One region of the Ammoniphilus sp. CFH 90114 genome, then DNA from elsewhere that is predicted to be linked to it. Evidence: riboswitches for the same ligand, from Rfam matches in the RefSeq annotation. Region 1 holds a riboswitch; the other holds the start of a gene.
The links. A riboswitch is a leader RNA that binds a small molecule or an ion and turns the genes downstream of it on or off. The one in region 1 is predicted to bind thiamine pyrophosphate.

Region 1 (15,096 bases):
CTCGGTCTCTCCATAACTTTCTTACCCTATTCATCATCTCGTCTTACCTCGGTAACCTGCATAAAGATTTCGTCCAGTGTTGCCTCAGGCAACTTGGTTTGATCCCTTAGATCCCCTAGTGTTCCTTGCAACAACACCCTACCTTCATGAAGCAGCACAAAACGGTCGCAAAAGAGCTCAGCCGTTGGAAGAATATGAGTAGAAACCAGAATTCCCGCTCCCCCTTTCTGGCGAGTCTTCATCAGATCGAGGAGTGCCCTTATGGCACGAGGATCAAGTCCGAGGAAGGGCTCGTCAATCACATAAAGGGATGGCTCCGACAGAAACGCACAGATGATCATCAGCTTTTGCTTCATTCCTTTAGAGAAGGTGTCAGGCATCCAGTGCTTCATCGGTTCCATCCGAAACTGTTTTAGCAAGAATTGAGCTCGTGGCACCCATTCTTCTTCTGGTAGATCGTAAGCCATGGCTGTGAGTTCCAGGTGCTCCCATAAGGTCAATTGCTCATAAAAAATCGGTGTTTCAGGAATATAGGTCAATTGGGATTGATAGGCTTCACGTTGTTGGTCTCGTGATAGGCCATTGATCCTGATGCTCCCAGATGTCGGATCGAGTAGACCTAGAATATGCTTAATCGTTGTACTTTTTCCTGCACCGTTTAGGCCGATGAGCCCAACAATCTCATTTGTTCTTACTTGAAAACGGAGATGATGCAAGACGGGTTTATTCTTGGAGTAGCCTCCACATAGATCCTCTACTTCTAGGATGGGCTTTTGATGGTTGGTCATGTTTCGCTTCATTCCTTATAGCTTGGCTTTAAAATGAACGACCGCAGTATATAACCTTTTCCCTGTCGCAGCGTCCAAAGTGACTTGATGTTGAACAGCATGTACTTGCAGCATCAGCGCCTTATTATTTTCAATTTGTTCATCAATTATTTTTTCTAATCTTTTTAAGTCCATGGCCTCGAAAAATTCAACCTTATCTTCAATTCGTTCTAGCTTGAATTGCATAAACCTTACATCTCCCCTTTTTGCTGTTTCTCTTATTTTACTTCAGACTGTTTCTATCATCAAACCGCCTCCTCCCTCGTTTCAGTATTCAGTCCATTGGCAAAATTCAACCGTTGTGATAAGATAGTTTCGTTTACCTTGTAACTTGTCATTATCGGAGGATGCTATGGAATTTTCATCAGTTTTTCAATCTATTTTAGTCATGGGGGCTATGATTGGCGTTGGTTGTCTCTTAAGCAGACATATCACTTGGAACGAGGATACCAGAACATTCCTCATCCAAATCATTGTTAATATTGCCATGCCATGCATTATTCTCGCTAGTATTTTTCAGTTTCCCATTGATCAGGACGTTTTCAAACAAATCGCCATCATCTTTTTGATCTCTGTCGTTATCAACGTATTAGGCATAGGGTTGGGTTGGATACTTGCTAGGATGATGAACGCCTCCCCTCAGAAGGCGAAGGAGATGGCGATCCTGTCCGGACTTGGGAACACCGGCTTCATCGGACTTCCTCTGTGTGCCGCTCTCTTTGGTCCGAAGGGTGCCCTCCTAGCTGCTGTATTTGATGCAGGGCTGGATTTTACCATATGGACTGTAGGGGTGATCATGCTTCAGAAACATCAACGATTTTCCTTTTCTTCGTTAAAGAGTATGGTTAATATTCCGATGATCGCTATTGTAGTTGGACTCTTTATTGCTTATCTGAATGTTCAACCCCCTCAAATATTTATTACCTTAACAGAGAATCTAGCTCACCTGGCTTCTCCACTAGCCATGATCTATATTGGACTGCTGGTCCCCTCTTTATGGAAGAAGAAAAAGCAAATCCATCTGCCACAGTTGGGGCTCCCGATTGTATGCAAGCTTCTCCTGTTCCCAGTCCTGACGGTACTGTTTCTCCATCTATTCACCTTGGAGATGGATGTGATCCAGGTTGTCCTTGTCCAATCCACGATGCCTACGATTACAGTTGCCTCCATCCTATTTGCTAAGTATGCTGCCGATGAGGAGATGGGAGCTGCCGCTACCGTTTTTTCAACGCTGATATCATTGTCTACCATACCAGTCATGGTTTATGTTTTAAGTCATTTTGTATAGAAACGGAAGAGGGAGTCCCACGACTTGGGACTCCCTCTTCCGTTTCCTTATCCTAATTACCATCTACGAAAATTACCGCCGTAGAAGGAAATCTTACCGTTTTGGATATTATTCAGCAGCCATCTTTTTACATAAACCTTAACCATGCCGCGTGTTGCGGGAATTAAAAGTATGAAACCCATGGCATCTGTAAAAAAACCAGGTGTTAGTAAAACCAATCCTCCAGCGAAAATGAGGATCCCGTCTAATATAGCCTCACCTGGAAGCTCTCCACGTTGCAATTGGGCTTGGGCTAATTGAAAGATCTGTAACCCTTGCTGTTTGGCCAGCCATGCGCCAAGTACTCCTGTTAGGATAACGAGAGCTAATGTAGGAAGCCAGCCAAAAGCTTGACCCGCCGTTATTAACCCCCAGATTTCTATGGCTGGTACGATGATGAGTATAGCGACTAGAAATTTCATAGCATGCACAACCTTTCCCTATCCCTTCATCTATCTTACCGTTTTTTTTCTTCTTATACAATTAGTCATCCATTAGTTTGCGAAGGATACAAGGGATCTCTTGATAATCGTTGACCCACATCACGTTCAACCCTAAATTGTTAGCGTCTTGCTCTTCAAATAACTCAGCCATCTTAATAAAAGAATAAACATATTCATCACTTTCAGCTTTAATCCCCAACTCTGCGATCTGCTCTCGGATTTCGTTTTCTTTATACCTTTTCTTAAAGAGATAATGATTTTTTGAGAACCTATCCGGTTTTTTTCTCATCGATACGTCCAACAAACGGCGTAAGTTAGGATCTGTCATACTCAATCCAATGAAGAGGCATAAGTTTTGATTTAATAAGTTCAACTGAACGAGATTAGACCAACTGAATGGATCTATAAACTGGGAATGGTAGGCATCTTCACTAGACACGATATTAAACTCAGAGAGATCACCCTCACGAGGCAAAAATCCGTGGACATGATAAATGGGGAGCTCAGATGGCAAGTACCTCTCTCCCTCTTTAGATACTGATTTATACCGGATCTTATTTTTCTCTAAATTCTGCTCTACGACATCGTCAAAATTAAAGGTAACGATGGAGTGCAACGACTTTCTTTCTCTTTGAGGTCTGCATAGCTCTACAATAACATCCATAAGCTCGTTGTTTTGAGGGGGATTTTGATAGATTGCTCGCCTAACAAACTTAAGAAAATCATGGCCAAGCTCATTCTTTAAGAACTGAAGAATGATAAGAGGGGATCGTTTAAAGTATTCTAAGTAAATTTCCGCTAGCTTCTCTTGGGAGATATGAAGTTGATGATTCTTTTGAATAAAAAGCTCAGCTAATAACTGCTTTAGTAAATGATTCCAAACGGGGATCCCGGTATCTGCCGAAACTCCAGCCCCACAAAACAAAGTGAGATTTCCTTTTACGAACTCTTCTCTAATTTTAATCAGATCATCATTTAGATCCACATGCTCATTGTCATATTTATTTACAATAATAGTTTCACCCTCCCCATGATTGTGGCTGATTTTAGCTCTATACTCCTTATTAAAGATTATTTATTTGATAGGACAGTCATTCCTGGAAATTCAGTTAACCTATAACGTTCGTTTTTTATGGGTTAAAAAAGTTTATTTATATTAAATCAAGAGAATTTTTAGGTTAAATATGAACATTATCTGAAAAATGTGTGACAATATTGTGAAGAAATCGTTGACTTCGTCTTTTCTTTGGTTTAATCTGTAAACAAAGGGGAGGGATTTACATGAGTGAAATGATGAGTGAGTTTGTGAAAATTATTGTTGTGGCAGAAGTGGTTTTCGCGGTATGTGTATCCTTGACGGCACCATTCTTACCTAAGATTATGCAACGTTGGGAACAAAAGAAAGCACAAAACCAAATCTCATAGTTCAAATAAAAAAAAAGCAGATTTCTCTGCTTTTTTCTTTTTTAGTAATATATACTCTCCGACTGGAGGCACTTCTGGCAAGTCTTCATCAGCTGATTACTGACAAACTCATGGACACAATCGGCTTGAAGAGTTCCAAGCTCTATCTTGAGTTGCCTAATTTTTTCTTCCAGCTCCTTCATCTCGTCGATTAACGCCATGGCTTTATTTCCATTCGTCTGTTTAGCCATAGATCTTACTGCCTTGTTCCCGAAACTCTTTAGCTTTTTCCTTCATCCCCTCATCTAAGGCGTACTCCTCGCGTATGGTGTGGGTGATCTTCATGCTGCAAAATTTAGGACCGCACATCGAACAGAAATGCGCACTCTTTGCCCCTTCAGCAGGTAAAGTTTCATCATGATATTCCATCGCTCTTTCTGGATCTAGGGATAGATTGAATTGATCACGCCAGCGGAAATCAAAACGGGCCTTAGAAAGGGCATCGTCTCGGTTCTGTGCATGAGGGTGACCTTTGGCCAAGTCGGCGGCGTGAGCAGCAATCTTATAGGTAACGATGCCCGTTCTCACGTCCTCTTTATTGGGTAGTCCTAAATGTTCCTTTGGTGTAACGTAGCAGAGCATGGAGGTTCCGAACCACCCAATCATGGCTGCTCCAATAGCGGATGTAATATGATCATATCCAGGAGCAATATCCGTGGTTAATGGCCCTAGGGTGTAGAAGGGAGCCTCATGACAGATCTCTAGTTGCAGGTCCATATTTTCCTTTATTTTGTGCATAGGTACATGGCCAGGACCTTCAATCATGACCTGCACATCGTGTTTCCATGCGATCTTCGTCAATTCCCCTAGTGTTTGCAGTTCTGCAAATTGAGCTTCATCGTTGGCATCAGCGATGGAGCCTGGTCGAAGCCCGTCTCCTAAGGAGAAAGAAACATCGTAGGCTTTCATGATTTCACAAATTTCTTCGAAGTGAGTATAAAGGAAGTTCTCTTCATGGTGGGCTAAGCACCATGCGGCGAGGATAGATCCTCCTCTCGATACAATCCCAGTAACTCTTTTAGCGGTTAGAGGGATATAGCGAAGGAGTACGCCTGCATGAATGGTAAAGTAGTCCACCCCTTGCTCTGCTTGCTCAATCAGCGTATCTCGATAAACTTCCCAGGTAAGATCTTCGGCTTTTCCATTTACCTTCTCTAATGCTTGATAAATAGGAACCGTACCAATAGGAACGGGAGAGTTGCGGACAATCCATTCCCTTGTTGTATGAATGTTCTTCCCTGTAGAAAGATCCATGATGGTATCTGCACCCCAACGGGTAGCCCAAGTCATTTTCTCCACTTCTTCTTGGATTGAGGAAGTAACCGCTGAGTTACCGATGTTGGCGTTAATCTTAACATGGAAATGGCGACCGATAATCATAGGCTCGGCTTCTGGATGATTAATATTCGCTGGGATGATCGCCCTTCCTTCTGCTACTTCTTTCCTTACAAACTCCGGAGATACCCCTTCACGTATGGCGATAAATTCCATTTCAGGTGTAATGATGTTTTGGCGGGCGTAATGAAGCTGCGTCACATTCTTGCCTGGTTTCGCTCTTAAAGGATTTCTCTTTAATCCAGGGAACACTTCACGATTGACGGGTTCATTCTCACTTTTATAGCCATCATCTTCTGGCTTAATTTCCCGTCCTATGTATTCTTCTACATCATTTCGCTCGAGTATCCAATGACGACGTAAAGCCGGAAGTCCTTCCTTAATATTCGTAGCCACTGACGTGTCTGTATATAATCCGCTTGTATCGTAAACTCGGACTGGCGGATTCTCTGTCTCCCCTAAGCTATTAATGGTCGGGGATAATTCAATTTCTCGCATAGGCACACGGATATCCTCACGTGAGCCTTGTACATAGACTTTACGACTTCCTGGGAATGGTTGAATGACCGGGGATTCAATAGACTTTTGCGATAAGTTGGACATAAAAAAACCTCCTAATTTTTTAAAAGATTCAATTAATTGAACCCTTAGTGGAGGCGGAAGAGACACAAATGAAAATAGCCGCATGGTAACATGCGGCGTATAGACATACGTGTGTTGTCATGAAAGACAATAGTTGTAAGTTCTCGTTCCTCCGCTGGCATTATCCAGTTCAGGTTCAACGGTCGATAACAGAATAGTTATCCTCTCAGCCTAGTACCCTAAGCTCCCGCGACGTAATATGAAGTTTTATTACTGAAAATAGAATATCATGGAAATTGCATACTGACAATACTTATTTTTAGTTTAGCTATATTGAGGTCTCATCTTGGCTCTCTTATTCACGTGCTGATCAGCACCTAATGCAGCAATCGCACCGTCTGCAGCTGAAATAACGGCCTGTTTAATCGGAGTACGACGAGCATCTCCACCAGCGAATACGCCATCTACACTTGTCCGTAGATTCTCATCCACCACGACGTATCCTTCTTCATCTCGTTCTACTGCATTTTTAAGGAAGTCCGTACCTGGCTTCATTCCTGCTAGATACAGGAATACGCCATCCACTTCCCATGTTACTTCGTTCTTTTGGTCGTCTTGGATAATAAGTTTTTCTACCTTGTTTTCGCCCGTAATTTCCTTTAAACGGTGTCTATAGTAGATCTTTACGTTTGGCTTTTGTTCTAGTTCAGATAGGTCCACTTCACCCTTGAACTGATTGATGGGAACAACGAGTCGTACTTCTTTGCAGAATTTAGATAATGCTTCTGCTTCATGCACAGCTTCTTCTGTTTCCCCTACAACGGCTACCGTACGATCTTGGAAGAAGGCCGCATCACAAGTAGAGCAATAGCTAACTCCACGACCCGTATATTCTTCTTCCCCTTTAATCTTGTTCAGAGGGGCCTTCGCTCCTACGCCAATAAACACACTTTTGGCTTTAATCGTTCCTTCTGGAACTTCTAACTTCTTGATATCTGGGTCAGAAAAATCCACGCTTAATACATTAGCTCGTACGAAGGTTGTACCAAAGTCTTTCGCCTGAAGCTGCATCTGCTGTAAAAGCTCTAAACCGGTAAGTTCTCCACGAACACCTGGGTAGTTCGCAATCTTATGAGTAATAGCCAATGTTCCCGCGGCCGGTGCTTTATCAATAACAAGGGTGTTTAGTTTTCCGCGTGAAGCATAAATCGCTGCCGATGTCCCTGCTGGACCTCCGCCAATGGCCACGAGGTCATATACTTGATCAAGGATGTTAGAATCCACCTTAGAGAAGATATCTTCTTCCTTTTCCTTCTTTTCTGTCGATGCACCTTGTGCTGCATTAGGTTCATCTGTAATCCCTAGGTATTGTTTCATTTTATTAGGTCTATATCCAATAAAAGTTTCTCCATCAATAATCGTTACGGGAGCAGAGAAAATTCCTTTAGCATGGAGCTCATCAAAAAATTGAGGGTTTACGGTGACATTGCGTTCTTCGTACTCAAGTCCCCAGTTTTTCAAATCGTTCTTGATCTTCTCGCAATAAGGGCATCCAGTACTGCTATATAATATGGTTTCACGTGCCATCACAACCACTCCTGTTCGGTTCTTATTTTTAACTAATACTAGTTTATAATAATTACATTTAAATATCAAGGGTTTCTTTAAAACTTTTGAATTAGTTTATCCAAAAACTGAAACATATCTCCCTCTTATGGTTACCCAAAAGGCTGATTTGTGATATATTACTATAGTTGTGCCCGGATTTATGAAATGGAAGGAATGAATGGTAAGTGATTTGGGACGTTCTAAATATTGTTGGGACCATTGCCTTTGCCGCGAGCGGAGCGATTGTTGCGATGGAAGAAAAATATGACATCCTTGGTGTCTATATTTTAGGGCTTGTTACAGCCTTCGGGGGTGGGGTTGTTCGGAACTTATTAATTGGAATCCCTGTCCCTACCCTATGGGAGCAGGAATCTTTAATTGAAATTGCATTAGTCACCGTGACCTTAATTTTTTTCCTCCCTCATCTTTGGATGAAGCATTTAAAGCAATGGACCTTCTTTGATGCGATTGGCTTAGCTGCGTTTGCCGTTCAGGGAGCCATCTATGCTACGGAGAAACAACTCCCTCTTGGTGCGATTATGGTTGCTGCTCTTTTGACAGGGATCGGTGGTGGAGTCATTAGAGACGTACTGGCTGGGAGAAAACCCCTCGTTTTTCGGGAAGAAATTTATGCAGCTTGGGCCATTCTGGCTGGTGTTGTTATCGGAAAGGGTTGGGCTCAAGATAATCTGGAATTATCTGTTCTTTTTATCTCTGTAGTTATTCTTCGAATGGTTTCTGTTACCTTGAAATGGAGACTGCCTCGGCGTACTGTATCCGTAGAATATAGGAATAAAACTGAGGGCTTCTAATAGAAGCCCTCTTTTGTGTATTTTTTTTGCTAATTCAACAAAACCTAGGAAGAAATCTTACATGAGGTGAGAAACAATATGGACGTGTTTACTCTGCTTCTTGGCGTTATCATTATTGTTTGCTCGGCGGGTCTAATATTGTCGCTGCGAATTCGATCCAAGCAAAAGGGAGAAATTGATACAGGTGTCGACGCAAAAGTGAAGACTAATCCCATCTTGCTTAACCCCATTCTCTTAAGTTATGTATTGGTGACTGCGGTTGTTGTTGCAGCCGTCTGGATTTTTAAACTTTACTATAAAGTTCCTTTCTAATGAGGTGGTCAAATGGAGAAAAAGCGTTTTTATGTAAATGTAGAACATGGTAGTATCCTAGAGGATCAAGGGGCAGAGACTTACGAATTTGAAGTGGATGCTGACGAAATGGAAATTCATAAGTTGCAAGAATTGTTTGATAAGACGCATCAAAAGGAAATGGGAACCATCGTTCGAGGAATGACTCCCTATATACAATACCATGATGATGAGGATAATGATGAGTATGATCGGTCCCTCTTACAGGTCTATAGAATGCTTCATCAATTAGGGACACCACAAACCAAACAGCATATCGAGAGTATGGAAATTTTATGATTTTGGCATGCAGAGTTCATCTGCTGCCTTTTTTTATGAAACGCAATAGAAAAAAGACCTGACAGCAGGTCTTATCAGGTCTGATATATGCTCGTTAGGGCTTACAGCCTAGCATATGGTAAATTGTCGAGTAGCTTCTTTAATATGGTGTGGCGATACTTGCTGAAGAGGAAGTAAAACAGAAAATACCCAATAAGCCCGGACAGGATGGTATTCAATAGAGCCCCAACAAAGAAGTACAAACTAACATCTTGAATGGCAATAAAGAACCCTTGGCTTATTTCATCAGCTTGTGCGGGATTAGAATTCATAAATAGACATCCAACTTTGTAATTCAGGACGAACAGGAAAGGCCATAAAAAGGATCCAAACGAGGCGGAGATAAGAGCAGCTGGTATATTGCCACGAACAAACCGAGCTAAGACAACAGATAACATAGGACCTAAGCCGAATGTAGGAAACCAGTTGGGAGCAAACCCGAAGACAAGTCCTAATGAAATCTTCTGGGCTCCTTTTTGTAAGCGAAAGAGGCGAATGAGATAATACATTAGTATCCTTTTTATTTTCATGGTGAACGCCCTCTAGTTCGAAGATTCTAGTTCATTATACTCAGAGTTTTCAACCCTTACCCATACTATCTCACCAATCTTTTGTTTCGTCAATATGTGATATTTTCCCCATTTTTTCTTCTAATATGTGGTTAGCGACTGCCCTGCATGGAAGGGGCTGATGCGACCGCATCAACCCCGACTAAACCACCACCGTAGACGTAAGCGTCTCCCCACCCTGTTGAAGAATGTACATCTTATAATAAAGCCCCTTTTGAGCGAGCAGTTCTTGATGTGTCCCTCTTTCTACGATTTCCCCGTGGTGCAGGACGAGGATCAGGTCAGCATTCTGAATCGTGGATAACCGATGAGCAATGGCAATCGTGGTTCGACCTTTTCTCATCTTTTCTAAGGCAACTTGTATGGCTTCTTCGGTTTCCGTATCGACAGCCGCGGTTGCTTCATCTAAGACTAAAATCTTGGGTTGCATAGCCATCGTTCGAGCGAAAGAAAGGAGTTGACGTTGTCCACTGGAAAATGTCGCTCCCCTCTCCCCTACTGCTTCTTGATATTTCTCAGGAAGCTTTTGGATAAAGGAGTCAGCTTGAACGAACCTCGAAGCTTCCTTGATGTGTTCATCGGATATAGAAGGGTTGTGAAGACGGATGTTATGGGCAATATCTCCGACAAAAAGGAATGAATCTTGCAGTACTAAGCCCACTTTGCTCCGTAATTCCTCGTCAGAATAGGCTTGAAGAGGCACGCCGTCCATCTTTATTTCCCCTTTTTCAAAGGGATAAAATCGCATCAATAGATTGATGATCGAACTTTTTCCACTTCCTGTGTGTCCGACAAGGGCGACCGTCTCGCCGGGTTTAACCGTAAAGCTAATATTCTTCAGAACGTCCGTACGACCATCATAAGAAAAGTGAACATCCTTAAATTCAATTGATCCTTCCTCGATCCTCGGGTGGATGTCTCCTTGCTGGCTCGGGGCCATAGTCTTTTCATCTAGTAACGTAAAGACTCGTTCAGACGCCACGATCGCTTGCTGCAGATGGGTCAATCGAAACATCATCTGGTTGACGGGCTCGAAGAAACGGCCTAAGTAGTTCACGAAAGCGTAGATAACCCCGATTTCCACCGTAGACTCAAAAGACTGAAACCCAAAATAGCCAAGAATAAGCATAAGGGTTAAAAGTTCTAGAAAATCGACTGCAGGTCGTAAGAGCAATCCGCTTAATTTGACTTGCCGCAAATCTGCTTGATAATATTGATCGTTCACGCGGCCAAACTCTTGGCGAAATCTTTTCTCTTGCTGCATCGCTTGGATAATATTCATCCCTTGCAGAGATTCACTCAGTTTTGCATTGAGCTGGCTTAGTTTTTCTCTAGAAAGATGAAAAACCTTGGAGCTAAAGTGGCGATAGGTCTTCATTAAGACCGCAATGAGCGGGATTAAAATCAGGCACAGGATCCCGAGTTGAAAGTCTAGATAAAACATGCCGATAAAAATACCCATCAACAGAACTATATTTTGAACAAAAGTGGATAAAACGGTGACGTACAAATCTTTGATGGCTTCCGTGTCATTCGTTATACGTGACACAAGACTACCAGCTGGTGTTCGGTCGAAAAAAGATAATCCGAGATGCTGCACTTTACTGAATACATCAATTCGAATCTGTTGGATAATGTGTAAGGCAATTTGATGAAATCTAACCAACTGAAGATAACTAAGAACGACGGAGACAATATGAAGCAGCAAATACCCCACACCTAAAAGGGCCAATGAGGGCCAGTCAAATATTCTAGGAGTCAGATAGTCGTCAATAAACACTTTTATGATAAGAGGACCTACTACACTCCCAGCTGTGGCTAGGAGGAGAAGGGTCATGGCTATGATAAGTTGACGTGTATAAGGCTTCATATAAGCTATGAGCCTTCCACTTGCTCTTGGTTGATTCATTATGTAGACTTCCCTCCTTGTTCCACTTGATCTTCGAGTTGCTGTCTACGATACATGGAAGCGTACCATCCATTCTCTTGGAGGAGAGATGCATGGTTGCCACGTTCTAGCACTCTTCCCTCCTCCAGCACGATAATGAGGTCTGCATGTTGGATTGCACTTAACCTATGAGCGGAAATAATCGTTGTTCGATCCTTTCTTGTCTCTCGTAGAGAGTGTAGAATTCGCTCCTCGGTTCTTGCGTCCACAGCGGACAAGGAGTCATCTAGAATCAAAATTTCAGGATCTATTAAAAGGGCACGCGCGATCGAGATTCGTTGCTTTTGACCACCAGATAAGGTTACGCCTCTCTCCCCTACCACCGTGTCGTATCCGTGCTCAAAGCGCAGAATATCCTTATGGACAGAGGCGATAGCAGCCGCTTGTTCAATCTCTGCCTGAGTGGCTTCAGGCTTCCCGAAGGCAATATTGTCTGAAATGGATGCCGAGAATAAATAATGATCTTGGGGAACGTAACCTATAGCCCTTCTTAGACTCTCTATCTTAACATCATAAATGGAGTGAGCCCCGATGCGAATGTCCCCTTTATTCGAATCTAGATCAAATTCACGCAATAGGAGTCGGAGAAATGTTGTTTTTCCACTTCCTGTTCTTCCCACGATCCCTAAGGTTTGGCCCCTTTCAAGCGATAGATGGATGCTCTGTAATGAGGGTTCCTGATGATCCGGGTAAGCGAAGGAGTCCAGATCATATTGAAGGGAACCAACAGGCATGTGATCCATAGCTCCTTCTTTACTGACGACCTCAGGTTGGATCTCGAGTAAGTGAGAGATACGGTCATACGAAGCTCGCCCTTTCTCTACAATGTTAAACAGCCAACCAAAGGCAAGCATGGGCCAAATCAGGTGACCTAAGTAAATGGTAAAGGTAGTCAGTTGACCAATCGTCAAGCTGTCATGAACGACAAAGTAAGCACCGAAGCCAACCGTAAGAATAAAGGAAAACCCAACGATGAAGGATATGGTAGGATCAAACAAGGCATCGATTCGAGCTACGCCCATATTCTTCTCTACTACCTGCTTAGACACCTGCTCAAATTGCCTTTTCTCTGCTTCTTCTTGGCCAAAAGCTTTAATCACTCGTACACCGGAGATATTCTCCTGCACCCGGTCATTCAAATGCGAGAAAGAAGCTTGTGCTTCATGGAAACGCTTATGGAGAAGTGTTCCATAATAGCTGGTTGCCAAGACCATAATCGGCATGGGAAGTAACGCGATCAGCGTCAGCTTCCAATGGATAAATCCCATCGTTAGGATGACAAGGCCGCCCATGATGATGGAATCAACTAGAGTGAGTACCCCTTCCCCCGCGGTCATTTGCACAGCTTGAACATCATTCGTGGAATGAGCCATTAAATCGCCAATTCTGCGTTTATGATAAAATCGAGGCGACAACTTGGTGAAATGTTCATAAAGTCGATTGCGCAGCAGCATGCCTAACCGAATGGCGGAACCAAAGATCATGATGCGCCAAAGATAGCGGAGCCCATAGACCGTAATGGCGATGGCAAGAATGAGAAGGAGCCAGTTGAATAAAGTGGGATAACTCAGTGTCTGTATTCGGATGTCATCAACGATCCGCCCAACGATATAGGGAGGCAATAGGTTGAGTAAGGAAACCAAAAATAGAACCACAACTCCTACAAGGTACTTGCTTTTTTCTTGTTTAAAATACCACATTAAATCTAAGAAAATATTCATCACATCAACCTCTAAAAAACCATGGACTTTCATGTCCATGGCAAATTTACATACGATTCAAGTTTAGTCGATAATGGATAATTTTACTATTCCTTTTTCGTGTTCATTCTGACTTCAAACTATGGAAACAAAGCATCTTGTGCCATCACGGCCAGTTCTATTTTTTCGAGAGTTCTACAGTAGGTCTCTTCAATTTCTCCATGGATTTCCTCTTCTTGCAGGAACTCCTCTGCCACCTTCCAATCCGAAAACCAATCGCCTACCTCCGCTGCTTGGTGCAACACATCCGGCCATACATGGTTCAACATGGGGCTATAGATCCGAATACGAGGATGTTTAAGTTGACAATGTTCTAGTCGCTTTTGATAGGATGGGTCGGGCACGGAATCTTTCACTGTACTAAACAAATGTGGCCAGTAATCCTTGCGTGAGGCCGTATGGGCAGTTTGCTTAGCCCATCGCTGGATGGATAGGAGCCGTTTTCTGGATCCAAATAAGACGGAATACAGGCGTTTACCGAGTGTTATTCGTTGATGGAGAGAGGCAAAGTGTTGAATCGTATGGCCGAACAATTCGGGAGTGGGTCTGGTCTTTCTTTCCGTACTTGGAAGAGAAGGAAAAATGATTTGATTAAGATTTAGCAGCTCCTGTAATTTAAATTCTAATGAAGCAAGGACTTGCTCCTGATAGAAGGGATTCGATATCACTCTTTTTTCAATATAGTTCTGCTCGTTGATAATGAGTCCAACGGTAAGGGTAAGGGAATCTTTCTCTTTCCAGAAATAATTCCATACCGCTTCCATGAATCTTGAAATTCGCAAGAACGGCAGTAGATAAAACAGATTTGAATTCCTTCTTTTACTTTCTTGATATAACAGTAATTGAGGATAGGCATCTTGGAAGATTAGCCAGTTTCCACGTTCTAAAAACTGAAAGAATACTTTCCTCTGATCCGCACGGAGGAGACGGGGCAACCACTCACCCTTTAGGTCGGTCATGTTCCAACCCGCGTTTCTAGAGACCATATGGGCTAAGAAGGACCAATGAATCTCTGGATGGCGTTCGTAAAAAAAATAGTAGGCGTTTGTTCGAGTCACGTTGTTGCGATTATACTCTACTGTCTCTTGTTGTATGTCTCGTATGATAACTTGATCTGATTGGGGAATTTGAGAAGCTTCAGGAAATGGCTTTATTTTTTCTTTGCTTCTTTTTTTCAATTCTTTTATCAGGGGTGAAATCGACCGAAGATCTTTAAGCATATGTGGTGTCTCCCCTCTTTTTTGGCCAGTGGGTTTGGCATTTATACACTCATCTTTATTTAAGTCAGCGTGGAAAGATGAATAAAAAGCAGAGAACATGTGGAGTCTCTGCTAACTATTTAGGAAGGGTATGATCAATAAAGATAGTAGGTAATTTGGATAAATCGACGATCTTCTTGTTCTCGTTTTCCGATTCCGTAACCTCGTGCAAGCGTATGACCGGTCGTGTAGGCAGACCCTTGTGCTGGGAAATGACGGTACCCCTCTCGCCTGTATTGAGTTGTACGTGTGTTCCTGTGGGATAAACATTTACGCTATGAAGAAAGTGCTGGACGAGTTGTATATCAAACTTTCGATTGGCCAACCCCATAATTTCCTCACAAGCTTCGTAAGGCAACAGCTGATGGTCTTCTTTTCCATGGTAGAGCAAATGATCATAGTGGTTAGCCATAGATACAATTTGTGAAAACAGAGGGATCTCTGACCCGCTAGCCCCCCTAGGAATACCGGTTCCGTCAATATTCTCGTGATG
Region 2 (15,096 bases), on a different contig from region 1:
ACTATCACGATAAACCTGCAGAAACTTAATCAGCATCTCTTTCTTTTCATTAAATGTTTTCTCCGTTACGACAAACACATCAGAAGGCGTGTTCAGCACTTCCTTTACTTCCATAACATTCACATCGCCTAAACCTTTTTGCTTGGCGTCATAAAGTCCTGTATCCGTTGCCGCTGTTGCATCCACCTGTTTGTTCATCAAAGGTCCGAAGTTTAAAACACCTGCTTCAATAATCGTCACATCATTCTCCGTCATTCCAGCTGACGAGAGCAGTACTTTTAAGTTTTGGTAGGTTCCGCTGCTTAAGCTGTAGACACCAACATTCTTTCCTTTGAGATCCTCGATGCTCGCAATGTTACTTTCCTTAAGAGAGACAAGATTAAACACATTTTCAGGGTAAATATTGTAAATGATCTTGAGCTTTTCACCCTTTTCCGCAGCCAATAACACGGCTTCTACATTGGCAAAAGCAATATCCGCATTTCCTGCAACAATGTTTTTTACGGCATCACCGCCGCCCGCACCCGGAATGTATTCAAACTCTAGTCCTGCTTCCTCAAACCAGCCCTTTTCCTCTGCGAGGTATAAGTTACTCTGCTCAGCAATCGGCTTACTCCAAGAGGCCATGCGTACTTTCTCACGTTCTTGTACGGCTGCTGATTGCTCTACCTTCGCTTCTGTTTGTGCAGGCTGTGAAACGGGTGTAGAGCTCGCACATCCTGTTAATCCAATAGCAGTAATCAATGTAAGGATGGATAGCGATAAAGACTTTCTCACGTTTTCGTCCTCCGAGTATAATAATATTTTTTAAAAAACAAGATCTCTACGATAGCGACCATCTGATAAAGGGCAATTCCCATAAAGGTTAATAGAATAAAAACAGAAAACATCAACGGCGTATCCATCATCCCCTGGGAAACAATGATCAACGCCCCTAAACCTTTATTAGCTCCAATAAATTCACTAACGACAGCTCCTACGACACTAAGTACGATCGCGACACGCAAGCCTGAAAATAAGTAAGGAATAGCAGTAGGAAGTCTGAGCTTAACGAGTATACTCCACTTCGAAGCACGCATGGAACGAAATAAGGCCACCTTATCCTGGTCAACGTAGGTCAGTCCGGTCACCGTACTTTCAAACAAGGGGAAAAAGCTGACCAAAGCGACGATTAATATTTTCGGGAGGTAGCCAAAGCCGAACCAAAGAGCAAGCAAGGGTGCCAAGGCTAGCTTGGGCATGGCTTGGGAGGCGATAATGTACGGGTGAAGCACCTCTTCCACCGCCTTAGAATTTGACACGAGAAAACCGAGCCCAATACCCATGAAGGCTCCAAGCGCGAAGCCCCCAAACACCTCAATTGAAGTAGCCGCGATATGAGGATAGAAATAACCGTTTGAGAAGTTTTCTATGAGATTTTTCCCAATGACTAGAGGAGTAGGTAAAATAAGTTCCGGTATTTGCAAGAATCGGACAAGCCCTTCCCATGCGAATAGGACGATAAGAAACAAGAGAAGCGAATACATCATTGGCTTTCTGATCATGGTGTTCTTGCACTCCCTATGTTTTCGATATCATCGTGTAGGATCTTGGTTAAATCTAAGAATTCCTTCTCAAATTTCAGTTCTTTTCTTCTGGGTTTAGGAAAGGGCACCACGTACTCCTTGAGCACACCCGCTGGGGTTCCACCCATAAAAAAGATGCGATCAGACAGGTAGACCGCCTCTTGAATATCATGGGTAATGAATACGACAGTAGGATGAAACTGATGAGATAGCTTCGCTAATTCCTGCTGCATTTGCCATTTCGTTAAGGCATCTAAGGCAGCAAAGGGCTCATCCATCAAGAGAACTTTCGGTTCGGTCATGAGGGCTCGAGCAAGAGACACTCGAGACATCATGCCTCCAGACAACTCATGAGGAAATTTGAGCTCATTTCCGGCCAACCCTACGAGTTTCAAGATCTCTTTCGCTTTCTTGCCATCTTCCTCTGTCACCCTTCGCTTCAATTCAATAGGAAGGAGAACATTTTCCAAGACATTCTTCCACTCAAGAAGGATAGGCCTCTGAAAAACATAAGTCGTCTTTTCCTTAGGCTCTATTACCTTTTCTCCTCCCACGAGCACCTCACCAGAGGTTGGGGAGAGCAGCCCTGCCATTAACTGAAGAAGACTGGTTTTTCCACAGCCGCTTCGTCCGATCATACTCACGAACTCCCCCTGATTCAATTCTAGATTGATCTGATCCAATACAGGAGGACTCTCCTTAGAAAAGGTAAGCGAAATATTCCTCAATTCTACTTGTACAGTCTTCAATAGATCCAAGCCTCCCTTCCCCTAATCTCGGTTAGGATCATAGCGATCCATTTGCTCTTCGGCAGAGGACTCTATATCACACCAACGGACGAGATCCCCTAAGTTCAAACGCCCGTCATGGTGCCAGCCCGACTTAGGTTGAGGCATTTCTCCCAAGGCACATATGCGGTTAACCCCGCATTGGCCTAGAAGCTCGATCCATTTACGAAACTTCAGGGGAGGACAAGCAATTCCTACCGTTTGAAGATAGGCCTTGAGTGCGGTTACTTTCTTAATCCCTTCCTCTAGATCTTGAATTGGAATGACGGAAACAAAACGATTTAATGGAGAGAGGGAAAAGTCCGCCTTCTCCCGGTAGATCACCGTCCAGGAAGAATCCTCTCGACTCGCTAAACATTCTGTCCCTTCATCCTGGAATGATTGGAACTCCGCTTGTGAGCGTGCTTGGATTAACGCTTGTTGCTCCTCGGTCGAAAGAGCGGCTCTTGGCATCTTATGTTCGAAGGCTGCCATTTCCTGAGCAAGTAATCTTGAAAAGTCTCTAGGAGAGATCTTCCCGCCTTTTTCCACAAAGAAAACATGAGGAGACAGACATCCCTGCTGATCAAACCAAGAAGCATCTCTTGCGGCTAACCGTGCCGTTATGGAGGCTAAGGAGACCTCTAAACATTCACGAGCAATCACCCCAAAGCTGACTTTGTGCCCGTGAGGGATAAAACGGACATGTGATGGGATCCTACGAGCAATCTCTCTGGTCGACCTTTCACTTCCATAGGCAATCACGAGCTCAGAATGGCCGAAAGCCGTTTCTTCAAGCTCCTGGTGACCGCCTTTCCACCATACGATGGCGATCGCGCGAGCCAGCTTTGGGTTGATCTCTTCTATCGTCTTAACAAATAGAACAGGAAAAAGCGGTTCAGACGATGACACTTTTCCCAATGTGGCCGATTTCACAAGAAGACCAGAAGCTAGACTCCAAAGTGGTAATCCCGGTACATTTCCCGAGAAGATATGCGTGGCAAGCTCAGGCCCATAGGCCCGGACAAGACCCCCTGCCATTCTTGGACGGAACTCATCGAGAACAAGCGGATTCGTAAAGTCCTCATCCACGATTCGCTGCAATTTTTCCTTGCGGAAATTTCGCAAATATTGCGTGAGAAATAAACGAATCATCTCGCCATCATACCCTGTGATGATGGGCAAACACTCCTGAGCGATTTGTCTCCGCTCATAACTTGGATCGAGCCAGCGTTGTACCGCTTGATCTAATACATCGATCACGTCTTGAACACGGAGATGTCTTACATAGTCTTGATATTGTTTCTTAAGGATCCTTGTGATTTCCTCTAACTGAGCTGCGGTTAAATCAGGAACACGTAATTCGATCTTCCCTGTTTTTCCTTCAAAAGTTAAAGATCGATATTCGAGCTGGTCTCGAATTTCTTCTGGCACATGAAAGCAATCTAGTATCATGCCTTACTCTCACTTTTTGAGGCCACAAACTGTTCAACAGCTAACGAGCAGCCTTTTGCTTCAGCACCCGCCGCACGACCGAGCAATAGAAAACTCCCGTCTTCCATCGAAACCCCTACATCTTCGGTCATAATAGCAAGAACAGAGTTAAGATTAGCCAAGTCATAATGAATAATAATCCCTTTTTCTCCGCTGGCCTTTCGCTCCATGGTAGCCGGGTCTACCATGACGGTCCGCACCCAATGAGGAGCTTTCTTGTACGAGCTGACTGTTGGGTTTTGAAGAATATGATCACGGTAATGAGCGTCATAAAACTGGGAGCTTAATTCGCTCATGCCGTACATGTTAATGCAACCATAAGGTGGTACGCCAAAAAGGTCGCATAATTGCCCTCTTAATTCCTCTGGATCCATTTCTCTGGATCGCCCTTTCGCTCCCCCTGTGTCCATGATTCGACTTCCTTTTGGAAGTTGAAATCCCATTCCTTTAGCGCGGCATTCATCAAGATAGTGAATGAATGAAAAAGTAGCTCCAATCACGAGAATCGGATCGCCTTCTACTTCTGCTTTTCTCAAGAAGCTCGTCAATTTTTCCGTTTCCATCCCTTGTTCGGAGAACATGTACTCGCTGCCTTCTAATCCAAAAGACTCCAGTCCTAAATGAAGATAGTGAGCAAGTGATGAGTTAGGAAGTTCTTGCTCGGTTGGGAATAGGATCGCCATTCTGATCTTATCTACATCGGGTAGAATATAATTTTTGAACTGTTTCTTCATGGATAAGTCCCAAATCTCAAGATCCTGATGATAATTTTTTCCTTTTTTCTCCGGGTTGGTCGTACCACTCGTCATAAAGACAGCTTGAGCCTCTTCAGGAGGACAGCAGGATAGAGCGGCTTCTTTAAAAGCTCCGATCGGTACTGCTGGGATCTGCCAATAATAAGTCACAGTCGAAGGGGAGACTCTTCGTTTCCTGCAATACTTTCGAAAGGGGGCATTGTTTTCGTATTGATAGGCAAACAAGGTAAGAGCCCATTGGTTGAATTCTTCTTCCGTCGCTGAGTCGCTAAGAATAAATTCACGGGCTTGGTGCTTCAACGTTTCATACTTCATTTTCTTCCCTCCTTACATAAGAGAAGCCGCTTCTCCCGAACGGACAAGCGGCGTAGAGAATAGACAGCCGGCGTCTTAACCTAAAAATCGATGATAAAGGCTCTTCGCCTCGGTAATGTCTTTGGTTCCATGGACCAGAACACGCCCATCCTGAAAAATAGCCAAACGATGTTCTCCAATCGTTAAGGACACGAGATAAGGATTCTTTTCTACTTTTCCGTGTCCTGCAAGAGAGGCTGCTAATTCATCCAAGTTTCGATTCATCCGAGTTACAGGACGGATCTGAACCGTTTCTCGCCCACACAAGACGGCTGTCTTCGTATGATTGGATGCGTCCAGATAAGGATAAGCAGGCGCTTCCCCACAAGACGGACAGCCTGGCTTCTTCACTCGATCAACTCGAATGGAAGCATGCTGATTCTTCCATAAGTCAAACGAAAGCAGCGTCCCTCGCAAAGCATCCAAATCTCCCACTAGGATCTTTAAGGCCTCTGCCACTTGATAAGCCACCACCATCTGCACGGCAGGGCTAATGATACCGACGGTATCACAAGTCGCTCCACCTAATGGCACGGATTCTAGCAAGCAACTTAGACATGGGGTTACACCAGGAACAACGGTATACGTCAAGCCATAGCTTCCTACGCAAGCACCGTAAATCCATGGAATCCTGTATTTCTGAGAAGCATCATTCAACAGCAGACGCGTGTCGAAGTTGTCTGTCGCATCTAAAATGATGTCAACTCCACTCACGAGATCATGAATTTCTTCTGTCGTCACATCCGCCACTATGGCACGAATTTCAACTTCTGAATTAATGCTCTTGAGACGTTTTTCAGCAGCAATGGCCTTCGGGATGCGATCCCGTGCATCTGCTTCGGTATAAAGTTGCTGTCGCTGAAGATTACTCCACTCCACATAATCGCGGTCCACAATGGTTACTTTCCCCACTCCGGAGCGAACCAAGGCCTCCGCATTCCCGGTACCGAGAGCTCCCGCTCCAAGGACGAGAGCATGTTTTTGGGCCAGCTTCACTTGGCCCTCCTTGCCTATCGATGGAAATAATTCTTGTCTGGAGTAACGATCACTCACACCGTGCTCATCCCTTCTTGCGGGCTGCTTGCTGTGGCATAGCGCTTCTTCGGAATGCGTCCCGCTTCATAGCCCATGCGTCCCGCTTCGATTGCGAGCTTCATGGCACGCGCCATCTTGACTGGATCCTTTGCCCCAGAAACAGCTGTATTCAATAGAACACCATCTGCCCCCATCTCCATGGCAATCGCTGCATCGGAAGGGGAACCGATTCCTGCATCCACAATAACAGGTACAGTCGATTGTTCTATGATAAAGCTTAGATTCAGCGGGTTAATAATTCCCTGACCCGAGCCGATCGGGGAAGCTCCCGGCATAATCGCGTGAACACCCAAATCTTGCAATCTCTTAGCCAACAACACGTCGTCTGAGGTATAAGGTAGAACGGTAAAACCTTCATTTAATAGAATCTCGGAAGCCTTTAAAGTTTCTACTGGATCTGGCAATAGAGTCTTAGGGCAGCCAATGACTTCTACCTTAATCATGTCACATAAACCAGAAGCCTTCGCTAATCTCGCAATTCTTACCGCTTCTTCAGCTGTTGACGCTCCTGCTGTATTCGGAAGCAAGGTGAAATTCTTCACATCTAACATTTCTAAAAAGTTAGGCTGGCTTGGTTCAAAGATATTCATGCGTCTCACGGCAAACGTAAGGATTTGCGTTTCTGATACATCTACTGCTTCTTTTTGGATTTCAAAATTAGGGAACTTCCCTGTTCCTAACAATAATCTCGAACGAAACTCATATGATCCTATTTTTAACATGTCATCCGCCTCCTACAAAATGTACGATTTCTACTCGATCACCATCACTCAACTGCGTGCGGGCGTGTTCCTCTTTTTGCAAAATGTTCGTGTTGAGTTCGATAATTAACACCTTATTTTCCAAACCAAAATGCTGGATCAAATCTGTTACATAAGAAACCGCATCTGGAACTTGAATTTCTTCTCCATTAATATGAAGCTTCAAAGGCCATTCCTCCCTTCTATTAAACCGTTAATCCTCTGGCTGCTTGGAAGGGCTTGATTCCCCCCACATCTTTTCCTTCCATTAAATCGGCAATAACAACCCCTGTCACCGGGCTCAGTAAGATTCCATTGCGATAGTGACCTGCCGCCAGATAAACTCCCTTCCACTCGGGATGCTCTCCAAGAATGGGAAGTCCATCCCGGGTCTGCGGACGGGTGCCCGCCCAGGCCTTCTCGAACTCTGCTTCAGCAATTGCCGGAAGTAGGCGCTTCGCTCGTTCCATGAGGGTGGATATACCTTCAATGGAAACCTTGCGATCGTACGTGTGCTCCTTCATGGTTGCCCCAATTACGAGCCTTCCGCCTCTCTTTGGAACCAAGTAACATCCGTGAGAGAATACCGTAGTTCGTAGTAACGGACGTGTGGTCAGAACGGATAAGCATTCTCCTTTTACGGGATAGACAGTAGCAGGTTCGTTTCCTTGACCTAGCCATGATCCGCTCCAAGCTCCTGTCGCGACGACCACTTGCTCGCTGCGAATGGTCTCACCATGGGTGACAACACCCTTCACTTCTCCTCTCTCAACAAGAAGGGACTTTACTTCGGTATACTCCCGCAGCTCGGCTCCCAATACAGCAGCAGACTTTAGAAAGGCAAGGGAGAGCTCCGGAGCTAAGACCTGTCCGTCATTGGGAATATACATAGCACCTAGGATCACTTCGGATAACCCGGGTTCGCGAGCTCTAACCTGCTCCCCTGTCAGCCACTCGGCCTCTTGGCCTGCTTGAAGCTGACAAGTCATCACTTCTTTTAGTTCATGTACTTGTTCCTGTGACGTGGCAATCTTCAGCATCCCACGATTAATTAAGCTAATATCGATACCAGATAGTTCTCTTAACTCTTCTGCCAAGTGTGGAAACATCGCCCTACTCTGAACGGCTAACTTGAACAATGGGCCGGTTTCTTTCTCCAACTCCCCTTGTGCTGCCAACATTCCTGCCGCCGCTCCAGAAGCTTGCTCAGCCAGTCTTCCTTTCTCCAGGACAATAACCTTCTTCCCACGCTTCGCTAATTGAAAGGCAATGGATCCCCCTATGACTCCACCGCCAATAATGGCTACATCATAAACCAATCCCATTTTTGCTTCCCCCTTGAAGTAATGCTTCGCTGTAGTGCATGGCAACATCCAGCGGGTCCTTAGCCTCCACGATTCCAGACATAACCGCAATGCCAGCCGCCCCTGTTTCCATGACGTCTTTTACTTGATCAGGACCAATTCCTCCAATAGCAATAACAGGAATTTGGACAGAATCTACCACTCTAGCTAAAGCTTCCAACCCTCTGGCCTCAAGCCCTGGCTTAGAACCTGTAGCAAAGATATGTCCAAACAAGAGATAATCCGCTCCCTGTTCCTCCATCGCCACGGCTTCGGCTGCGGAATGAACCGATCGACCAATCCTTAAAGTAGGGAAGAATGGTTTCACCTGCACAGGATCTAAGCTGTGATAGGCTAATTGCACTCCCCTTATCCTAGTAGACCAAGCCACATCCACTCGATCATTCAAGTAGATTTTATCGGTTGGTACTCCCCTTTCTACTAGACACTCGATCCATTCATGGAGTTCCCGAGCTGTCTTCGCCTTCTCCCTCAAGTGCAGGGCCGATACAACAGGATGAACAAGAGCAGCGATATCAGCAAACTGATCTAGCGGTTGTTTACCATTACTGATTACATGCAACTCAGGTATTGGCATCTTTAGCTCCCTCTTTCGTACAAAAACAAAAAACCACTCTCCTGTGAAAGAAAAGCGGTTAGCTATGAGCGTATGTATACGATACGGCTATCCACTTCCCTACGCTGGTATTAACCAGATCAGGTACAAAGGGTCTGGAAGTTCTCTCTTCCATCTCAGCTAGTAACAAGCTCCCCTAGGGATTAGGCAAACTATTTAGTTCTCTTTTATGATAACACGGAGGTGGTTATTGTCAAGATTGGCACTCTCCCTAAAGAGCTGGAGCATATTTCCATCCCTTAAGAAACATACTACATGTTAAAAAGGAGGGATTCCAGTGGTTCAGTGGAGCAACAACGATTTAGCTGTAATAGAGGAAGCGTTAAAGGAAGCCATGGCGAATCAAGCCGATTACCAAGCCGTGCTCGCCTATCAGGAAGTCCTACAAAAGCTGCAAGGAAATCCAGGTACCGGGGACGCCTTAACTGCCAATGTCGGTGAGCCCGTTCAGGATGGGTTCCGCTATGATTATGATGATTCGTCTAATGTATAGGTAGGGTGAGGGGTCAGTGTCGGGTAGGCGAGAAGTTCCTGCGGATTTTTTTATTATGGTCAGTTTTCAGCTCTTTTTTGATGAATTTATTGTAAAAGTGACTTGAAGACCCAAAGAATCGTCCCTCCCCACCCTCGCCAGCACATTTTTTTTACCGTTTTCTTTTAGATTGGCCCTGAACTAGACGTCTTGGAAACTTCAGAACGGCTGGTTAGGGCCCCATATGTTCAGCAAACTCACGAATTTTTGGAAATACTCACGGATTTATCGGTTTTTGTCACGATACAGAAGTCATTTGTCACAAAGCTGTAGCCATTACAAATAATAGTCTTGTGATACTCACGAAAACGACTATTATATTCACGCGCCTAAAATCATTCCAAATAAATCCAAGTGTAATCTCGCTATTTCGAAAACCAATTTACCAAACTTACGAAAGTACTCTCCAATGTCACGAACGTTAGTTACGGAGTCACGAACCGCTAATAATTACAAATAAGTGACCCTATGTACTTCATTTCTCCCGATCATATTTCCTTCCAAGGAGAGGTTTTTTTAGTTTAAATAAACTTAATTTCACTCATCTCCTCATTTTTCTTAAAATCCAAAATATCACAGCGTGCAAAAGGATAGCTAGCAAGAGGATCTTATAGTCGACTAGATAAATTAGCACTCCTAGTTGTAAAGCTAGAAAAAGAGGAATGAGGACACGAAACCTAGTCTTATTAATTTTATGATAGTAGTCCTTCATCCCTCGCCATGCCCCGAACGCCCCACCAATAGAAGCAAAGACTAGCAATCGGCTCTCCGGCGTACGCCATTCTTTCTTGCGAGCTCGGCCCTTATCCTGAGCATAGAGAAAGTAAGTTAGTAGGTTTATGAGTAGAACATAGAGAAGAAGCCACTTCATCGTTATAAAAACTCCTTAGATAAATTGAAAAAGAAAAAAGCCAAGCCAAATACTCGCTTAGCTGTAGTGATAGCCGTTACCCGCCAATATGGGACATTTCTACTTTGGTTCGTTTTTTTAAACCTTTGGTGTTTTTCAGTCTTTCCTCTGAGTAGCGATCCGTTCTAGCAGACCAAACATCTTCGATAAACTGGCGTATCTCTTCGTCCGTTGCCCCTGAACGAATGACCTTGCGTAAGTCATGCCCCTCGGAAGCAAATAAACAAGTGTAGATACTACCTTCCGCCGAGAGTCGAGCTCTGGTACAGGTAGAGCAAAACGCTTGCGTAACAGATGAGATCAATCCAATTTCCTTATCCGTCCCTACGTAGCGATAGCGCGAAGCCGTCTCCCCATAGTAATTCGGGTCGACAGGTTCAAGTGGCAGCTCCTGATGGATTCGGCGAACGATCTCACGATTAGGAACCACTTGATCAAGCTTCCAGCCATTGGTATTGCCCACATCCATGAATTCGATGAAACGAAGGATATGACCTTTGTCATAAAAATATTGAGCCATCGGAAGAATATCCTCGTCATTGACTCCCTTTTGCACGACCATGTTAATCTTGATTTTCATGCCTTCTTCAGCTGCCGCCTCAATACCTTCCAATACATCGGCTACTTTAAAACCTCTTCCATTCATCTTGCCAAAACGTTCTTCATCCAAACTGTCCAAACTAATGGTCACGCGGTTCAAGCCTGCCTTTTTGAGGCTTTTAGCATGCCGCTTCAACAAGGAGCCATTCGTCGTCATCGCGATATCTCGAACCCCTTCTACTTGGGTAAGCATGTCGATGAGTAAAGGCAGATCGGTGCGCATGAGCGGCTCTCCACCCGTAATTCGGATCTTCTCTACACCTAAGGACGTAAAGATCCTCGTCAACCGAGTTAATTCTTCGAAGCTGAGAAGCTTTTCTTTTGGTAAGAATTTAAAATCTGGTCCAAAAATTTCAGCTGGCATGCAGTATTGACAGCGAAAGTTACAGCGATCGGTTACGGAAATGCGCAAGTCGCGGAGTGGACGCTGATGAGAATCGATCGCATGTAAGTTAGGTTTGGACATCTGTTCACCCACTCTCTTTTAGTCGTTGTAATTTTGGTACATCACCTTTCCGGTGTCGCGGCAAGAATATCCGCCAAGGGCTTCCACTTCTTCTTTGAACGAAGAAGAGCTGATTAGCTCTAGCATTTTCTTGCCTTCTTCACTCTCGTAATAGCTTCGGCTAATCAAGAGATCATAGCGTTCTTCTGCAACGGGGACAAAATCAAGTCCCATGGCCTGCGCAGCAGAGTAGATTCCAAGTCCTGCATCTGCCGTGCCCCCAGCCACCGCTGCGGCTACGCTTAAGTGAGAGATTGCCTCTCGGTCATATCCGTAAATTTGATCCCTTTGGACCTGATCCTGTTTAAGAAGATAGTCAAACAGTAATCTCGTACCTGCGCCTCTTTGACGATTAATATACGTAACGCCCGACTGGGTTAGCTGGCCTACCTTCTCGATTCCTAGTGGATTTCCCTTCGGAACGATCCAGCCCTGCTCCCGATAGACAAGGTTAACCAAGACAGCCTCTTTATCCCTTAGATATTTCTCGATAAACGGAACGTTGTAAGTTCCGGTGCTCTCATCGAATAGGTGTACGCCGGCCATATGAGCCTCACCCTTCTGGATCGCCATGATACCTCCCATACTTCCCACATGAGAAGAAACCAAAAATTGGTTAGGGTAAGTTTTACGCAGCAAGGAATGCAATACATCTACCGATAGGTCATGACTTCCTGTGACAACCACCGTTTGATTAATCTGCTCAACAGGTCGATAGAGTTCAATCTCTGCTTCATCCCCTTGCTCAAACCCAAGGTTTCCTGGAGGAATTCTCAAGAGGCCATCCGCTCTAACCATAGACATCGTCACACCCGCCGCTCGGGTTAAAGGATTAGCCACATACTGCCCATCAATACAGCCAATCGTCATGCGGACAAAATCTTCCGCTCCCATAACCGACACCACGCGGCGACCCATCTTCGCCTTTAGCTTTGGTCGGCTCACTTCTTGCAGCCCGTAATAATGGTGGACTAAAGGACGTGCGAACCACTCTAGATTCAAATAGGCAGAAACAGGATACCCTGGCAAACCGATAATCGGTGTTCCTTGTATCATTCCGATCACAACGGGTTTACCTGGTCTTGTCGCTACCCCGTGTGTCAATACTTCACCTAGTTCAGCGACTACATGATACGTATAATCTTCGGTCCCAGCAGACGAGCCTGCATTCAGCAAGACCATATCGGACTCCTTCACCGCCTCTAGCACCGCTGCTTTGATCTGCTCATAATCGTCCTTTACAATCCCACGGTATACGGGTTCAGCTCCCCACTCTTCAAGATAGGCCGAAAATACCGTCCCGTTAAATTCTATGATTTCCCCCAGCTTCACCTCTTCAGAAGGAGGGATCAATTCCGTTCCTGTGGGAATGATAGCTACCCTCGGCTTGGCCAAAACGGGAACAACAACATTTCCTCCAGCGAGCAATGCCCCCAGATCTACCGCACGAAGCTTGTGATAAGCAGGAACAATCATCTCGCCGATCACCACATCCTCACCAATAGGGCGAATATGCTGCCAAGGCGCAGCGGCATCTAAGATTTCGAGGGTATCCTCATCAATTTGATGGACGTTTTCTATCATAATAACCGCATCAAATCCGGGTGGAATGGGATCTCCCGTATCAACGATTACATAGTCCTCATGACGTACAAGGCGAACAGGATTCAGCTCGTTAGCTGTGTAGGTTTTTTCTGCTTTTACCGCTATCCCGTCCATGGCAGAAGCGTGATAATTGGGCATTGAAACTTTTGCAAAGATTCCTTGTGCCGTTACCCGCCCTAAAGCTTTTTGCGTTGGAATCCATTCTATCTTTTTTTCAAACATCGCTCTATGAAGAATATCACGCTGCGCTTCGTCAAGCGGCGTATCTTCTAAGTATATTTTACGCATGGTGCTCTCCCCCTCTTAGTTGAACAGCTTCACTCTAACGTACTGTCCTTCTAATACCCCTTCTTTATTGGCTGTGATTTCCACAATTCCGTGACTGTCCGCCATGGTAGAGATCAAACCAGACTTTCCGAATACCGGAACCGCCCATAAACCATCCAGACGCTCTTCTAATCGGACTCGGACGTAATCGGTTCGCCCCACAGCTGATGGAATATTGCGTGAAATCCGAGCCTCTAATCTCGTATCGGGGGTTACCCGCTTATACCCCTCTATCTGTTCTAAAATGGGAAGGCCAAATAGGTCAAAGATAATCATGGCTGAGGCCGGGTGACCAGGCAATCCCATGATCGGTTTTTCTTTAGCCTTAGCTAGAATCGTCGGCTTGCCAGGCTTAATGGATACGCCATGAACTAATACCCCTGGCTCCCCTAAAGCTTCAAGCACTTGCACGGTAAAGTCGCGAGTCCCAACGGAACTTCCTCCAGAAAGAAGCATAAAGTCCACTTTTTCAAAAAGTTCTTGGGCACGCTGTAAAAATTCCTCATAATCATCCGCAACGATGCCTGCATAAATCACATCCGCTCCGTATTCTGCAGCAGCCGCACCTATAGTCACTCCATTAATATCGCGAACCTCTCCTGGAGCTAGCTCTTTCTTTTCTGGGGGAACAATTTCATCTCCCGTAGACAAAATGCCAACCACCGGCTTTGGGTAGACCAGGATTTCCGTTTGGCCAATGGAGGATAGTACCCCTAAATCCTGTGGCCTTAAACGACGTCCTGCTTCCATCACGAGAGCGCCCACTCGTACATCATCACCAGCTTGAACAATATTTTCGCCTGGTGCAACTTGCTTATACACATTCAATAATTCACCTAATTCTTCTACATGCTCTATCATCACAATACTATCTGCCCCAGGTGGCAACATGCCTCCTGTAGGGATGTACTGAGCTTGACCCTCTTCAAGTTGCCGGTCCGCCGCCTTCCCCATATCAATGCGCCCGGTGATATCAAGAAAAGCAGGAAGGGACTCTGTTGCCCCATACGTATCTCTAGCCTTAACGGCAAACCCATCTACCGTAGAACGGGCAAAAGGAGGAACATTCTCCGTAGAACGTATATCTTCCGCCAGGACTCTGCCTAAAGCATCTTGTAGAGAGACCCGCACCGGTGACTTAAAAGGTTGGTAGTGATCACGAATTATTGAGAGAGTCTCATGAACCGTTTTTACGTTAAAAAATTTCATGTGGGCCTCCACCATTGTCGAGTTTCCTATTATTTTACCATAGCCACATCAAGCAGAGATGAAATACTTTAAGGAAAAACAGATTTTGTCACTCCGATTGTCAGAATATCCATTATAATAAGGACAAAGGGAGGGAAAGGATATGATCATCAAGGTATTTGCCAATTTCCGAGAAATCTGTGGAGATAAGACGGTTGAAGTTGAGAGCCATGAAGGGGATACAGTCATTCAAATTCTAGAGGCTCTTATTAAAAAGTACCCAGCTTACGAAGATGAGGTGTTCACCCCTGAGAGAACGCTTAAGCCTTTCGTTCATGTATTCATAAATGGAAGAAATATCATTCATGAAAATGGACTTCAGACCGTAGTTAAACCAGATGACCAATTTGCCTTATTCCCACCGGTTGCAGGTGGGTAACTTATGAACCAAATCACATTAGAATTCCGCGGAATACCCCTTAAACACTTAATGGCTTACTTGACGGAAATCGGCGGAGAAAAAGTCACCTCACATCTTCCTTATCGATATATGGGTCCTTATTGGACTGCGGAGATATTGAAAGAACAAGAGGTTCAAATTACTTCTACCTTTCGCGTGGGTAGCGTCCATATTTGTTTTAAAGCTTCGTCAACCGAACAGCTTGATCAAGTTATTGCC

Region 2: linked by a shared signal. The riboswitch ahead of tenI (thiazole tautomerase TenI) and the one ahead of thiC (phosphomethylpyrimidine synthase ThiC) in region 1 are both predicted to bind thiamine pyrophosphate.

Annotation. Positions count from the first base shown of each region.
Region 1 is NZ_SDLI01000012.1:79,978-95,073, forward strand. Features, by position in the region: gene EIZ39_RS21600 (ABC transporter permease) at 1-37, opposite strand, end outside; gene EIZ39_RS21605 (ABC transporter ATP-binding protein) at 27-788, opposite strand; gene EIZ39_RS21610 (YrzA family protein) at 804-1,013, opposite strand; gene EIZ39_RS21615 (AEC family transporter) at 1,180-2,115, shown strand; gene EIZ39_RS21620 (FxsA family protein) at 2,172-2,576, opposite strand; gene EIZ39_RS21625 (SIR2 family protein) at 2,638-3,582, opposite strand; gene EIZ39_RS26870 (hypothetical protein) at 3,879-4,022, shown strand; gene EIZ39_RS21630 (hypothetical protein) at 4,064-4,252, opposite strand; gene thiC (phosphomethylpyrimidine synthase ThiC) at 4,245-5,999, opposite strand; TPP riboswitch at 6,129-6,238, opposite strand; gene EIZ39_RS21640 (FAD-dependent oxidoreductase) at 6,303-7,565, opposite strand; gene EIZ39_RS21645 (trimeric intracellular cation channel family protein) at 7,772-8,398, shown strand; gene EIZ39_RS21650 (hypothetical protein) at 8,477-8,710, shown strand; gene EIZ39_RS21655 (hypothetical protein) at 8,723-9,028, shown strand; gene EIZ39_RS21660 (DUF2062 domain-containing protein) at 9,130-9,597, opposite strand; gene EIZ39_RS21665 (ABC transporter ATP-binding protein) at 9,779-11,545, opposite strand; gene EIZ39_RS21670 (ABC transporter transmembrane domain-containing protein) at 11,545-13,305, opposite strand; gene EIZ39_RS21675 (DUF2515 family protein) at 13,425-14,564, opposite strand; gene EIZ39_RS21680 (HD-GYP domain-containing protein) at 14,680-15,096, opposite strand, start outside.
Region 2 is NZ_SDLI01000007.1:44,337-59,432, reverse strand. Features, by position in the region: gene EIZ39_RS16410 (ABC transporter substrate-binding protein) at 1-777, opposite strand, end outside; gene EIZ39_RS16405 (ABC transporter permease) at 774-1,544, opposite strand; gene EIZ39_RS16400 (ABC transporter ATP-binding protein) at 1,541-2,314, opposite strand; gene EIZ39_RS16395 (acyl-CoA reductase) at 2,336-3,787, opposite strand; gene EIZ39_RS16390 (LuxE/PaaK family acyltransferase) at 3,784-4,896, opposite strand; gene EIZ39_RS16385 (thiazole biosynthesis adenylyltransferase ThiF) at 4,972-5,988, opposite strand; gene EIZ39_RS16380 (thiazole synthase) at 5,985-6,752, opposite strand; gene thiS (sulfur carrier protein ThiS) at 6,754-6,957, opposite strand; gene thiO (glycine oxidase ThiO) at 6,977-8,095, opposite strand; gene tenI (thiazole tautomerase TenI) at 8,079-8,711, opposite strand; TPP riboswitch at 8,791-8,898, opposite strand; gene EIZ39_RS16360 (hypothetical protein) at 9,028-9,243, shown strand; gene EIZ39_RS16355 (DUF1294 domain-containing protein) at 9,824-10,153, opposite strand; gene moaA (GTP 3',8-cyclase MoaA) at 10,230-11,258, opposite strand; gene EIZ39_RS16345 (molybdopterin biosynthesis protein) at 11,277-13,190, opposite strand; gene EIZ39_RS16340 (molybdopterin molybdotransferase MoeA) at 13,206-14,438, opposite strand; gene EIZ39_RS16335 (ubiquitin-like small modifier protein 1) at 14,581-14,856, shown strand; gene EIZ39_RS16330 (MoaD-like domain-containing protein) at 14,860-15,096, shown strand, end outside.